4 regions of the Paenibacillus dendritiformis genome follow, and region 3 is predicted to be linked to each of the others. Evidence: predicted binding sites of a transcription regulator. Region 3 holds the regulator's gene; each other region holds the start of a gene.
What was found. The regulator Rex, encoded in region 3, represses fermentation and respiration genes when NADH is low (regulators of the CRP and FNR family bind a similar motif). The targets are predictions, from matches to a motif close to TTGTGAAATATTTCACAA.
Positions count from the first base shown of each region.

Region 1: L6439_RS26580 (formate/nitrite transporter family protein) is a predicted target of Rex. The motif match lies at 1,731-1,748, and genes of this name have one in related genera.
Region 2: L6439_RS03555 (flavocytochrome c) is a predicted target of Rex. The motif match lies at 1,890-1,907, and genes of this name have one in related genera.
Region 4: L6439_RS01480 (cytochrome ubiquinol oxidase subunit I) is a predicted target of Rex. The motif match lies at 1,297-1,314, and genes of this name have one in related genera.

Region 1 covers NZ_AP025344.1:5,981,037-5,984,176, forward strand. The annotation lists gene L6439_RS26575 (DUF1540 domain-containing protein) at 338-493, shown strand; gene L6439_RS26580 (formate/nitrite transporter family protein) at 699-1,589, opposite strand; gene L6439_RS26585 (NAD(P)/FAD-dependent oxidoreductase) at 1,878-3,140, opposite strand, start outside.
Region 2 covers NZ_AP025344.1:823,486-826,625, forward strand. The annotation lists gene L6439_RS03550 (NupC/NupG family nucleoside CNT transporter) at 1-150, shown strand, start outside; gene L6439_RS03555 (flavocytochrome c) at 290-1,822, opposite strand; gene L6439_RS03560 (histidine phosphatase family protein) at 2,136-2,534, shown strand; gene L6439_RS03565 (hypothetical protein) at 2,531-2,818, shown strand; partial or broken gene L6439_RS03570 (MBL fold metallo-hydrolase) at 2,981-3,140, shown strand, end outside.
Region 3 covers NZ_AP025344.1:3,632,487-3,635,626, forward strand. The annotation lists gene L6439_RS15990 (cell wall elongation regulator TseB-like domain-containing protein) at 1-32, opposite strand, end outside; gene L6439_RS15995 (amidohydrolase) at 45-1,352, opposite strand; gene L6439_RS16000 (redox-sensing transcriptional repressor Rex) at 1,349-1,996, opposite strand; gene dinG (ATP-dependent DNA helicase DinG) at 2,032-3,140, opposite strand, start outside.
Region 4 covers NZ_AP025344.1:293,812-296,951, forward strand. The annotation lists gene L6439_RS01480 (cytochrome ubiquinol oxidase subunit I) at 1-1,237, opposite strand, end outside; gene pdxR (MocR-like pyridoxine biosynthesis transcription factor PdxR) at 1,568-3,007, shown strand.

The sequences.
Region 1 (3,140 bases), 2.3 Mb from region 3:
TATCCCCGGCACTCAGTTTGTGCCATGAGCCGATGGGATATTAACCGTAAGGACTGTAAGGAGCGACCTCCATCCCTGAGTCATTGGCATATTAGAGCAAAGGCATAAATCAGCGGGGTTTTCCCAGCGAACAACACCCAAGTGGATTACAATGGAGCCCCGATAAAGAGCCAGGTTCTTCGCAAGGGCTGTGCACCAACGCTTCCTCCCCGTCCTTTCGTAGACATGCCAAAAAGACATGGCTTGCCGATCCATGTCTTGGGGCAGATTTGGCAGCAGCAGGGCGTATAGAACCGCCATCATCCCGTCAATGCTATTGCAAAGGGGGTGACACGCCATGGCTAAAGACGTGCTGTGCGAAGTGAACAGCTGCAAATACTGGGCTGCCGGCAATAAGTGCAACGCTTCTTCGATTTATGTCGTGAATCGTCAAGGAAGACAAGCAAGCAACTCGGAAGAAACGGACTGTAAAACGTTCGAGCCCAAAATTTAGCGCAGGTCCAAGCAGCCTTGCCGGGCTGCTTTTTCACTCTTGTACTGATAATTATTATCATTTCCTTCCGAATATATGCAAGCCCCGATCACCCTATTGAGAAAACGGATGCCTTTACGCAACTGCATGCCCAAATGGCCTCAAGGATCAAGAAACCAGGCCCGGACTGGACGGACCTGGTTCAATATATCACGCGAGCGGAAGCTTATCCCGTGACAGATTGGTCAAGGCTCCCGGAGGAGGAAGCCGCCGCAGTTGGGGCCGCTGATGCCATAGAAGCGGAAGCACCCGGCGCGGAAGTCCGAGCCGGCATGGCTTCATCCGGATTCGGCCGCAAATAAGCCAGGCAGTAAGCGCCCGCCACGAAGACGGCACCGCCGGTGAGGTTGCCTAGCCAGACCGGAATGAAGTTCATGATATATTCTCCCCAGCTGTAATAGCCTTCGAAGATGGCTGCCGGAATGACGAACATGTTGGCCACCACGTGCTGGAAGCCGATGGCTACGAATGTCATCGTCGGGAACCAGATGCCCAATACTTTGCCGCTGAAGCTCTTGGAGCCGTAAGACAGCCACACCGCCAACGCCACGAGCCAGTTGCAGCCGATACCGGAGACGAACGCTTGCAGGAAGCCTTCTTCCAGCTTGTGTCCGGCGACGGACACGGTCTTCTCCAGATAGACGCCATCGGCGGTCAGGCCGACGATATGCCCGAAGAAGTATGCGACGAATATCGCTCCCAGGAAATTGCTCAACGTAATCACGATCAGATTGCGTGCGACCTCGCCGGTCGTAATTCGGCCCTTCATCCGGGCCAACGGGACGGCCATCATATTGCCGGTCAGCAGTTCGCCGCCCCCCAGCAGGACGAGGATAAGCCCGATCGGGAAGAGGGACGCGCCGATAAGACCGGTGATCGTCCCCCACTCCAGAGGAGCCCCCGCCGTCACCCGTATATACAGTAAATATCCCAGCGCGATGAACGCGCCTGCCAGAAAACCCAGTATCACCATAACCGACAGCGGATTGCGGGCCTTGGCCGTTCCTGTCTCCACCGTCGCTGCCGCTATTTCCTGCGGCTTCAAGTATCCTGCCATATTGCATTACCTCCTTGCACCGCAAGTACCTTGTCGCCTGTCGCATCCTCCCGGATGAACGCAACGGTCACGCCGTTATGGCAGTCCGTTGCAGACGGATGTAAGATGCAAGTTCATTGTATCGAAGGTTCTCAGTCGAGGTTGTGCAATTTATCACAAGACAATGTTCAAAATGAACAATCTGGCAACACCTCATGGAGGAAATCAAGAACCGCCGGGAGCCCCCATGAACCGCCAAAAACGACAAAAAGCCCGCGTACCTTGCGGCCGCGGACTTCGTTATCTGAATTAGGCTCTCGCGATGATGCTGCGGGCGATGTGAACTCCGGCCGCCCCCGCTTGCGCCAACCCCCGGGTAACCCCGGCCCCGTCGCCGCCGCAGTACAGCCCGGCAATCTCGGATTCGAGCGACGCATCCAGCTTCGGGCGGGCCGAGTAGAATTTCGCCTCGACGCCGTAGAACAGCGTATGCTCGGAAGCGATTCCCGGCGTCACCTTGTCCAGCGCCTCCACCATTTCGATGAGGCTCTTCATCGTGTTATATGGCAGCACGAGACCGAGATCGCCCGGCACCCCCTCGCGGAGCGTCGGCTCCAGGAAGCCTTCCCGAATGCGCTTCTCGGTAGAGCGGCGGCCGCGGAGGATATCGCCGTATTTCTGCACAATGACGCCGCCGCCGGACAGATCGTTGGCGCGTTTGCAGATTTCGCGGGCATACTCGTTCGGCTTGTCGAACGGCTCCGTGAACGTGTGCGAGACGAGCAGGGCGAAGTTCGTATTTTTCGAGCCGAGCTTCGGATCCTTGTAAGAGTGGCCATTCGCGCACATGATGCCGCTGTGGTTCTCGACCACGACATGTCCGGACGGATTGCTGCAGAAGGTGCGCACCCGCGTGCCTACGGACGTGTTGAAGATGAACTTGCCTTCATACAGATGCTCGTTAATCTCCCGCATGACGACATCAGACGTCTCGACGCGCACGCCGACATCGACCTGATTGTTGTACATTTTCAGGCGGCGCTTCTTCAGAATCTCCTTCAGCCAGGCGGAACCGTCCCGTCCCGGCACGATAACGACGCGATCGGCTTCGAGCGTCTCGCCGCCCTTCAGTTCGATGCCCTTCACGACATGGCGGCCGTCTTCCTTCACGGTGACGAGATCCGCCACTTCGGTCTTATGCATCATATCGATACGGGTCTTCAAGTATTCAAAAATCGATTTCAAAATCTCCAGGTTCTGCTCCGTCCCCAAGTGGCGGACTTCCGCACGCAGCAGCTTCAAGCCTGCCGCATAGCCCTGCTGTTCGATCCGGCGCACGGTCTCGGTCGTCGGGTCGGTTATATTCGTCGTGGCACCATGCTCCAAATTGATGCGGTCCACGTATTGAATCAGATCAAGCACCTGCGAGGGCGGCAAATAATCCGTCAGCCAGCCGCCGAACTCGGTCGTGATATTGAATTTGCCGTCACTATAGGCGCCGGCTCCGCCGAAGCCGTTTGTGATGGAACAGGCGGGCAAGCATCCGGCGAATTCTTTGCGGCCGATAGCCGG
Region 2 (3,140 bases), 2.8 Mb from region 3:
AATCTGGCGGCGATTGCACTCCTCATTGGAGGCTTGGGCGGGATTGCGCCTTCCCGAAGACAAGATCTGGCCGAGATGGGCTTCCGTGCGGTCATTGCCGCCACATTGGCCAACCTGATGAGCGCGGCGATTGCCGGGATGCTCGTGTAGTAAGGCAATAAATCAAGCGGCGATCGCTTCCCTCCATTCCACCGGGGAGCGGTCGCCTTTTTGCTGGCGTGTAAAAAAACAAGCGCTTGGACTCTGAGGAGCACAAGCGCTTGTCGCGTGCTGCCGGAAAATTGGCGGTTTATTGTGCTTGTACGAATTCAGCCGATTTAATGCCGGCTTGGCGGCCGAAGATGATGATCTCGGCCACGGAGTTGCCGCCGATGCGGTTTTGACCGTGCAAGCCGCCTGTTAGCTCGCCTGCTGCGAACAAGCCAGGAATCGGCTGGCCGTCTTTATTCAACACTTCAGTGTTTGTATTGATTTTCACGCCGCCCATGGTGTAGTGAATCCCAGGGGCGATCTTGATGGCATAGTATGGCCCGCTGGACAGATCGTGGTCCATCGCTGTCGTTCTGCCGAATTCGGCATCCTCTTTGTTCTTCACGGCGCTGTTCCATGTATCCAGCGTGGCAGTTAACTGATCTGCCGGAACGCCAATTTCTTTGGCTAACGCCTCAATGGTATCGCCTTGAATGACAAAGCCCATTTTGTCGTACTGCTCAATGGCTTTCGCCCGGGATTTTACGCCGGAATCAAATACAAGATAAGCTGATTTTTCAGGCAGCTTGTTGATGGCCGCCGTGACATTGTCGCGCGTGTCCAGCTCGTTTGTGAAACGTTTGCCCTCGCTGGAAACCAGGATTGCGCCTTCACCTCGGACCGCTTCCCCGATAAGATAGGATTTCTCTTGCTGCACCGTCGGGTGAACCTGGATTTGATCCATATCGACCGTGACGCCGCCGAGTTTTTCGATCATCTTGATGCCGTCGCCGGTGCTGCCTTCTTGGTTTGTCGTCACCAGACCTTTCAGATCGGAGCGAACCTCGCCAATCATATCCATGTTAGCGCCATAACCGCCGGTGGTCACCACGACAGCATCCGCCGCAATCGTCTTCTCATCGTTATTGTTGAAGAGGACCTTCACGCCGTTTACTTTGCCGTCCTTCTCCGTAATTTCCGTTACATTCGCATTTACGAACAGAGGAATTTCTTTCTCTTGAACATTTCTCACCAGACCGTTGACGAGGTATTGACCTACCGCCGAGCCGTCTTCCGGGCGGTGCGTGCGCTTCTCGTTCATGCCGCCCGTAATCGTGATATTGTTCAGACGAATTCCGATCGAATCAAGCCATTCGATGGCGCTTGCGGAATTATCGACGAAGAACCGAAGCATCTCTTTGTCGTTCGTGCCATGGCCGCCTTTTAACGTCTCTTCGTAAAAGAGGTCATTGTTGTCCTCAATGCCTTGCTCTTTTTGGAACTTGGTCTGGGAAGCATTCATACCGGAGGAGGATTTCATCGTATTGCCGCCGGCAATCGGCATTTTTTCGAAAATAACCGGGTTCATGCCTTTTTCTTTGGCTTCAAGCGCGGCAGACATTCCGGCGCCGCCTGCACCGACAATGATGATATCATATTTATCTTTTAATTGATCGATAGGTGTATAGTTGGTTTGAGAAGCACCCGACACGGCTTCCGATTCTTGGGATTCCGCCGGTTTTTCATTGCCCTGGCTCTCGTTTTGATTCTGGTTCCCGCCGCTGCCGCATCCCGCGATCACGAGCATGAAAGAGAGAACGAGAATCAACATTGCTGCTGCTTTCTTCTTCAAGTTAACAACCCCCGTTTTTCTATGATGTTAGGTACACTTCATTTTAATATAATGTCGCCCTCATTAATAGTGATTTTTTTCACAATGTTTTGAATTTCTTGTGACCGTGCATCGGGTTTCTAGGATGAGGCGCGCAAGATGATCAAGAACATTTCATGACACCTCATAGCTTCCAAGTTCAGGAACTCTATGTTATCATAATCATTTGCAAAGAATTGGCGGGGCCACACGCCTGCCATTCAACATGGATTTCCCGAGCCGGAAGCTGCCAAGGCCTGAACTCCCACATTGTCTTATCAGGAGGATATTGGTCATGAAAAATGTATACATTGTGCGGCATTCCCTAGCGGAAGGGCAAGCTCCGGACGCGCCGTTAACCGCAGCCGGTGTGCGGCAAGCGCACAAGCTTGCGGAATTTTTGGCGGACAAACCTATCGAACATATCATTTCTAGTCCTTATGAGAGAGCCTATCGCACCATAGCGCCCTTCGCCGATCAACATGGCATGGCCATCGCTCTGGATGACAGATTGACGGAGAGGGTGCTGTCAGGCAGCAATCATCCCGATTGGCGTGACATGCTTCGGAAGACCTACGATGATTTAGATTTATGTTATGAGGGCGGGGAATCGAGCAATACGGCGATGAAGCGTGCCAGCAGCGTGACCTGTGGAGGAAATTGCTGCTATTTTACAGGATTTTTGGCTCAATGAGTCCACATCCCGAGGAATTGCTGCAAATCTACATCATTTTAGGCCCTTTTGCTTCAAGCCAAGGCGAAACGGATGAAAATCCTGTAATTTTGCAGGATTCCCTTTCTGGTAAAGCCGCCCATATCGAAATGCTGTATTTACGCAGGATTTCGCTTACCGAATCGGCGTATATGGAGAATCAAGCAGTTTTGCGGAGTTCGCCCGGCTTCGGAGATGGAGGCTGCGCGGCTATTATGCTGCCAACGAACAGAATCCAATTATTGGTGCCAAGATTATTTTATTAAAGATGCGGATCGGAGAATGCCCAAGCATAATGATGTCCTGAAGGCGAAGGGACGTTATTATGCTTTTTTTGTCATGTCTCAAGTTTAGTTTATAAGTCTCCATCGCTGATCATAGAATCAAAGGTGTACCCTAAGTCGTACATTACATGGGAGGAAAGGAACATGACGAATGTGATGAAAGCCCGTCCTAAGCTGTATGTGATGGATAACGGCCGCATGAGCATGGACAAAAACTGGTTGATCGGCATGCATAATCCGGCTACGATTCTAAATCCGAATGCGGCCACGGAGTTCGTGGAGTTTCCGGTCTATACCGTATTGA
Region 3 (3,140 bases):
TTGCGGCGGCGGCGACTGCGGCTTCTGGCCATGCGTTCCTCCCGTCAGCGCTCAAGCAGGCGCTCGAAGCACCGCCCGGCTTCATAGAGAATGCGCTCTTCGTCCAAGGTGAGGCATTGGCCGTCCTTGATCACTTGGCGCCCGTCGACCCATACATGGGCGACATCTTTAGCGGAAGCGGAATAGATCATATGCGAGACGAAGTCGGTATGCGGCACGAAATGCGGCTGGTTCACATTCACCGCTACGATATCCGCCTTCATGCCGGCTTCCAGCAGCCCCAGCTTCTCCGCCCGGATCGTCCGGGCTCCGTACAGCGTGCCCATGCGCATCGCTTCAGCTGCCGGAACGGCCGTCGGATCGCCGGATACGCCCTTATGAATCAGGGCCGCCAGGCGCATCTCTTCGAACATATCCAGATTGTTGTTGCTTGCCGGCCCGTCCGTTCCGAGCGATACGGTTACGCCCGCGCGAAGCAGCTCGGGCACCCGGGCGACGCCGGAAGCCAGCTTCAGATTGCTGCCGGGATTATGAGAGACCGCTACATCGTGACGAGCCAGTACTTCGATCTCCTCATCGGTCAGATGCACGCCGTGCGCCACGAAGGAAGGCCGGGAGAAGAAGCCGAGCTTCTCCAGATGAGCGACGGGACGAAGCCCGTAGTCCGCGACATTCTGGGCGACTTCCGCCGCGGTCTCCGACATGTGCGTATGCAGCGGAAGATCGAGATCATGCGCCGCCTGCACGAACTTCTCGATGAAGCCCGGAGGACATGTATACGGAGCGTGCGGAGCCAGCATCGCCGTGATGCGCCCGTCCGCCTTCCCGTGCCAATCCTGGGCGAATTGAACGGCTTCCCGGAGCTTCGCTTCCTGCACGTCTTCCGGGCATAAGCCGATGGCGCCGCGCATCAGGCAGGCGCGCATGCCGGACTCCTCGACGACCTTGGCCACCTCATCCATATGGTCGTACATATCCACGAATGTCGTCGTCCCGCCTTTCAGCATTTCCAGGACCGAGAGCGCCGTTCCCCAGCGGACATCCTCCGCGGTGAATTTCGCTTCCATCGGCCACATCTTCTCCTGCAGCCACGTCTGGAGCACCATGTCGTCTCCATATCCGCGCAGCAGCGACATCGCCGCATGGCCGTGCGTGTTGATGAGCCCTGGCATGAAGAACAGCCCTTTGCCGTCGATCCGCGCCGCTTCGGAAGTGTCATGCTCCTGCGGCAGCTGTTCTCCCACATATACAATCATGTCATCTTCAATGACCATCGCGCCTGTAACGGCCGTGCGCTCCGCGCCTGGGCGGAGCGAAGCAAAGGTCCCGTTCTCAATAATCATTTTCGTCATTCTACCGGAGCTTCCTTTCTATCATCGGATAAATAATAGGCCAGACTGAACATGTCCGTCGTAAAATCGGCCGTATGCACCCGGACATGAGCCGGGACGCGAAGGATGACCGGCGCGAAGTTCAAGATCGCCTCGACGCCCGCCTCGACGAACTGTTCCGCGACATGCTGCGCCTCCGAGGCGGGCACGGTAATGATGCCGATGCGGATTTTCTGCTCGCGCACGGTGTCCGCCAACTCGCTCATCGGCTGCACCCGCAGATTATTGATCTCGGTGCCTACCTTCGACTCCAGCGCGTCGAATACGGCCACAATCCGCATATTATCCTTCATATAAGCCGTATAGTTGCACAATGCATGGCCCAGCTTCCCCGCGCCGACGAGACCGACATGAATAATCTGATCCAGCTTCAGTATATGACGGATTTGTTGAATCAGGTAAGAGACGTCATACCCGATTCCTTTGCGTCCAAAATCGCCGAAATATGCCAAGTCTTTGCGAATCTGGGCGGGATTGAGGTCCAGCTTCTGCCCCAAATCCTGTGAAGAAACCGTCAGAACCTCTCGCTGCTTCAGTTCCATCAGATGACGTAAATAAACCGGCAGTCTGCGAACGACAGCTTCTGATATTTTCAACGTTTTCATATCTATTTCGTTGCCCCCTCATCGCTCTTACACGCCTATTTTTCGTGCTCGCTTAACCACGCTTCGATTCTGGGCACCAGCTGCACATTGGCCATGTGCTCCATCTTCGGCCCAGGAAGCGAATATAAGAAATGTTTGCCGTAGCTCGTCTCGATTACCCGCGTATCGTACACGATGACGATGCCTTTGTCCTGAGCGGTCCGCACAAGGCGTCCGAAGCCCTGCTTGAAGCGGATGACCGCCTGCGGAACCGAATATTTCCGGAACGGGTTCTGCTTCTGGCGCTTCAGCCGATCGCATTTGGCTTCGACGAGCGGATGGTTCGGCGGCTGGAAGGGCAGCCGGACAATGGCGAGACAGGTAAGCGCGTCGCCGGGAATGTCGACGCCTTCCCAGAAGCTGCTCGTACCGAGCAGCACGGAGGCCGGCTGCTCCCGGAAGCGGCGAGTCAGCTTGCTGCGGTTCCCGCTGTCGATGCCTTGGCCCAGCACCTGGATGCCGCTTGCGCTCAACGCTTCCTTCAGCGGGTCGTACACATCCCGGAGCATGCGGTACGAAGTGAACAGGACGAGCATCCTGCCGCGCGTGACGAGCGCCACATCCCCGATCGATTTCGCGAGCGTCTGATTGAAGACTGCGTCGGACGAGCCTTTGACGCTGGGGAAATCCCGCGGGATTACGACCAGCGCCTGCTCCCGGTAATTGAACGGGGAAGGCAGAATCACCGTATGCAGCCTGCCGTCATTGGCGGCTTCCGCAAGGCCGATCTGTTCCTGCACGAACTGAAAGGACTTGTCGACGGACAGCGTCGCCGAAGTGAGGATGACGCTCTTTTTCGGTTCGAAGAAATACCGGTTCAGCGCGTCGCTCACATCAACCGGCACGGCATACATTTGCAGCGACTTGAATTTGAACTGCGTATTGCCCTCCATCCAGTAGACCGTCTCCGGATCCGATCCTTGCATGAACAGGCGGAAATCGTCGCGCACCTGTCCTACATCCTTCAGCAGCCCGCTAATATCGACGATGACGCCTTCGAGTTCTTCGTCATCGGCCTCTTTCCACTCATTGACCAGCTTTTCGCCCGAGCGCACGATGTCGCTGAGCCGGGTGTGGATCGATTTTTCCAGCTCCACCGCTTCGG
Region 4 (3,140 bases), 3.2 Mb from region 3:
GCTCGCCCGCGGTTACGGTAGGCGAGATCGCGTCCTCGGTGCGCATGACGCCGAAGACGACCCACGGCTGGCGCCCCATCTCCGCCATGAGCCATCCGGTTGAATTGGCCAGGAACGGGAAGGCGATCGCGCCGACCATCAGCTTCAAGAACCAGGGCCGCTGCTCCAGCTTGCGTCTGCGGGCCAGCATAAAGCCATAGATGGCGATCAGACACATCAGGCCCCCGGCGAAGACCATCGTGCGGAAACTCCAGAAGGTCATTTTGACCGAAGGAATGTAATTCCCGGGTCCGTATTTTTCCTCGTACTCCGCCTGGATCTGGTTCATTCCCTCCACGCTGCCGCTCAGCTTGCTGTGCGCCAGAATGCTCAGCATATACGGGACTTGCAGCTTGGATGTCGTGTCCTGGTTCTCCGTATCGATGCGGGCGAACAGCGTGAACGGGGCCGGATCCTCGCTGGTGTCCCATAACGCTTCCGCGGCGGCCATCTTCATCGGCTGCGACTTGATCAGATGCTGGGCTTGCTCATGGCCGATGAAGGCGATGAGTAGGGCCGAGACGAGGGCGACTGTAATGGAGACGCGGAATGAGATCCGGAACATCTCGGGTTTGTGCCGCTTCAGCAGCTTCCATGCGCTGACGCCGGCCATGAAGAACGCGCCGGTCGCGAGGGCGGCGAATAACGTATGCGGAAATTGCAGCCACAGCTGCGGATTGCGGATGATCGCCCAGAAATCGCTCATCTCCGCTCTTCCGTTTTGGAACACGTATCCGACCGGGGCATGCATGAAGGCGTTGGCCGTCAATATCCAGAAGGCCGACAGCATCGTGCCGATCGAGACGAGCCAGATGCATGCCAGATGGACGCGCTTCGACAAGCGATCCCAGCCGAACACCCATAAGCCGATAAACGTAGACTCCATAAAAAAAGCGAGCAGGCCCTCGATCGCCAGCGAAGGGCCGAACACGTCGCCGACGAAGCGGGAATAATTGGACCAGTTCATCCCGAACTGAAACTCCTGCAGAATGCCGGTGACGACACCGACCGCGAAATTGATCAGAAATAATTTGCTCCAAAACTGGGCGGACTGCTTATAAATGTCTCTGCCTGTTCGGACGTAGAACGTCTCCAACAGGGCGATTAGGAATGCCAGGCCAATCGTCATCGGGACGAAAATGTAGTGGAATAGCGTCGTCGAAGCGAATTGGATGCGTGCAAGAATGACCTGATCCATAACGGCCTCCTTTAGCTGATTCATGTTCTGGTTGAAAATGGCCTGCCGGGCGCCCTATTTTGTGAATGGCTTCACGTAAAAGACGGCACGTGATGCGCTGTCCGTGGAGGGCGGGCGATGGCCAGGCGATCGCTTATGCATGATCATAGTCCAGACGGCGCTGCGTGTCGCCATCCACTTTTACCGGGCCAACTCATCCATGTTCAACACACTGCCACATAGTTGACAATGTTTCGATGAAATCGGTCTGTGCCGGGGAAATAAACATAATGCTATACTTATATTGTGTGATAAAAATCACATACAAAGGTCAACAAGAGGTGGATGGGGATGTGGCAACCGGATCGTTCGAGCAAGCAGCCGTTATATCAGCAGATTGCCGCATATATAGAACGGAGAATCATCTATGGGGAATTCCCGCCGGGAAGCCTTCTCCCTTCAGAGCGCAAATTGGCCGGGCAAATCAACGTCAATCGCAGCACCGTCGTGCAGGCCTATGAGGAATTGCGCGCCTCCGGAATGATTGAGAGCATGGTCGGGAGCGGAACGCGGGTAAGCAAATCACGTTGGGGCGCCGCTCCGAAGCAAACGCCGGATTGGCTACAATATGTGGATGATGGGGCGGCCATGCAGCCGCGCCAATCTTACATGCAGCTGATTCGCAACCAACTGGATTCGGGACGTCCGCTCATCGACTTCGCCAGCGGCGAGCTGTCCCCGGATTTGTCGCCCAGTGAGGCCATCCGCCTGCTGCTGAGCGAGCATGCGCTGCATGAAGACCTGGGATATGACCATCCTCAGGGCTATGTTCCGCTGCGGCAGGAGCTGGCCTCGTATTTGAAGCAGTACCGCGGCATTCGGGCCACGGAAGCCTCGATACTGGTCACTTCGGGATCGCATCAGTCGCTTTATCTGATTACGAAGCGTCTGTTAAGCCCGGGCGATGCCGTGGCGATCGAAGACCCGTCTTATTACTATTCGCTCCCGATGTTCCATACGGCAGGCCTGCGGTTATTCCGCCTGCCCGTAGATGAGAAGGGCGTCTGTCCCGAAGGGATCCTGTCGCTGCACCGGGAGCATCAGATACGCATGATATTTGTGAACCCGAATTATCATAATCCGACCGGCCGCTTGCTGGATCCGTCGCGCCGGGAACGGCTGCTCGAGATTTGCGGGCGTCTGGGCATTCCCATTGTCGAAGACGATCCGTTCAGCTTGACCTCATTCACGGGCAATCCGCCGCCTTCGCTCAAATCAAGCGATTCCGGCAGCACCGTGCTGTACATCGGATCGCTCTCCAAAATCGTCGCTTCGGGTTTGCGCATCGGCTGGATGGTCGCTCCCCAATCCGTGGTGAGCCGGCTGACGGACGAGAAGCAGCAGATGGATTTCGGCCTAAGCGTCCTGCCGCAGCGCATTGCGGCGGAATTGCTGTCTTCGGCCCATTTTGAAGGGCATCTGGTCCGTCTGCGGAGAGAGCTGTCGCACAAGCGGAACCTGCTGCTTGACGCTCTTCAGCGGGAGCTGCCGGGCAAGCTGTCCTATACGCTGCCGCAAGGCGGGTTGCATCTGTGGTGCCGGATGAGACAGCCTGTCGACGATGGCAGACTGCTGGAGGAGAGTCTGCGGCGGGGCGTCGCCTTCGTTCCGGGAAGCGTCTACGGATCGGAGCGGGGCTATGTCCGGTTCACGTTCGCGCGTCCGCAGACCGGCGAGATCGGCCCCGGCATCGCGTTATTCGCGGAAGCGCTGCGTGCGGCAGGAGGATAAGATGAGGATAAGCTTATGATTTCAAGCGAGATCATAGGCTTTTTTTGTGCGCTTCGGATGGAAAAGGCGGCCGGCATGGGCCCCTGGGGCCTTCGTGTCGGCCCGCCCGCAACCGACAAAAGAGCGTGCTCGT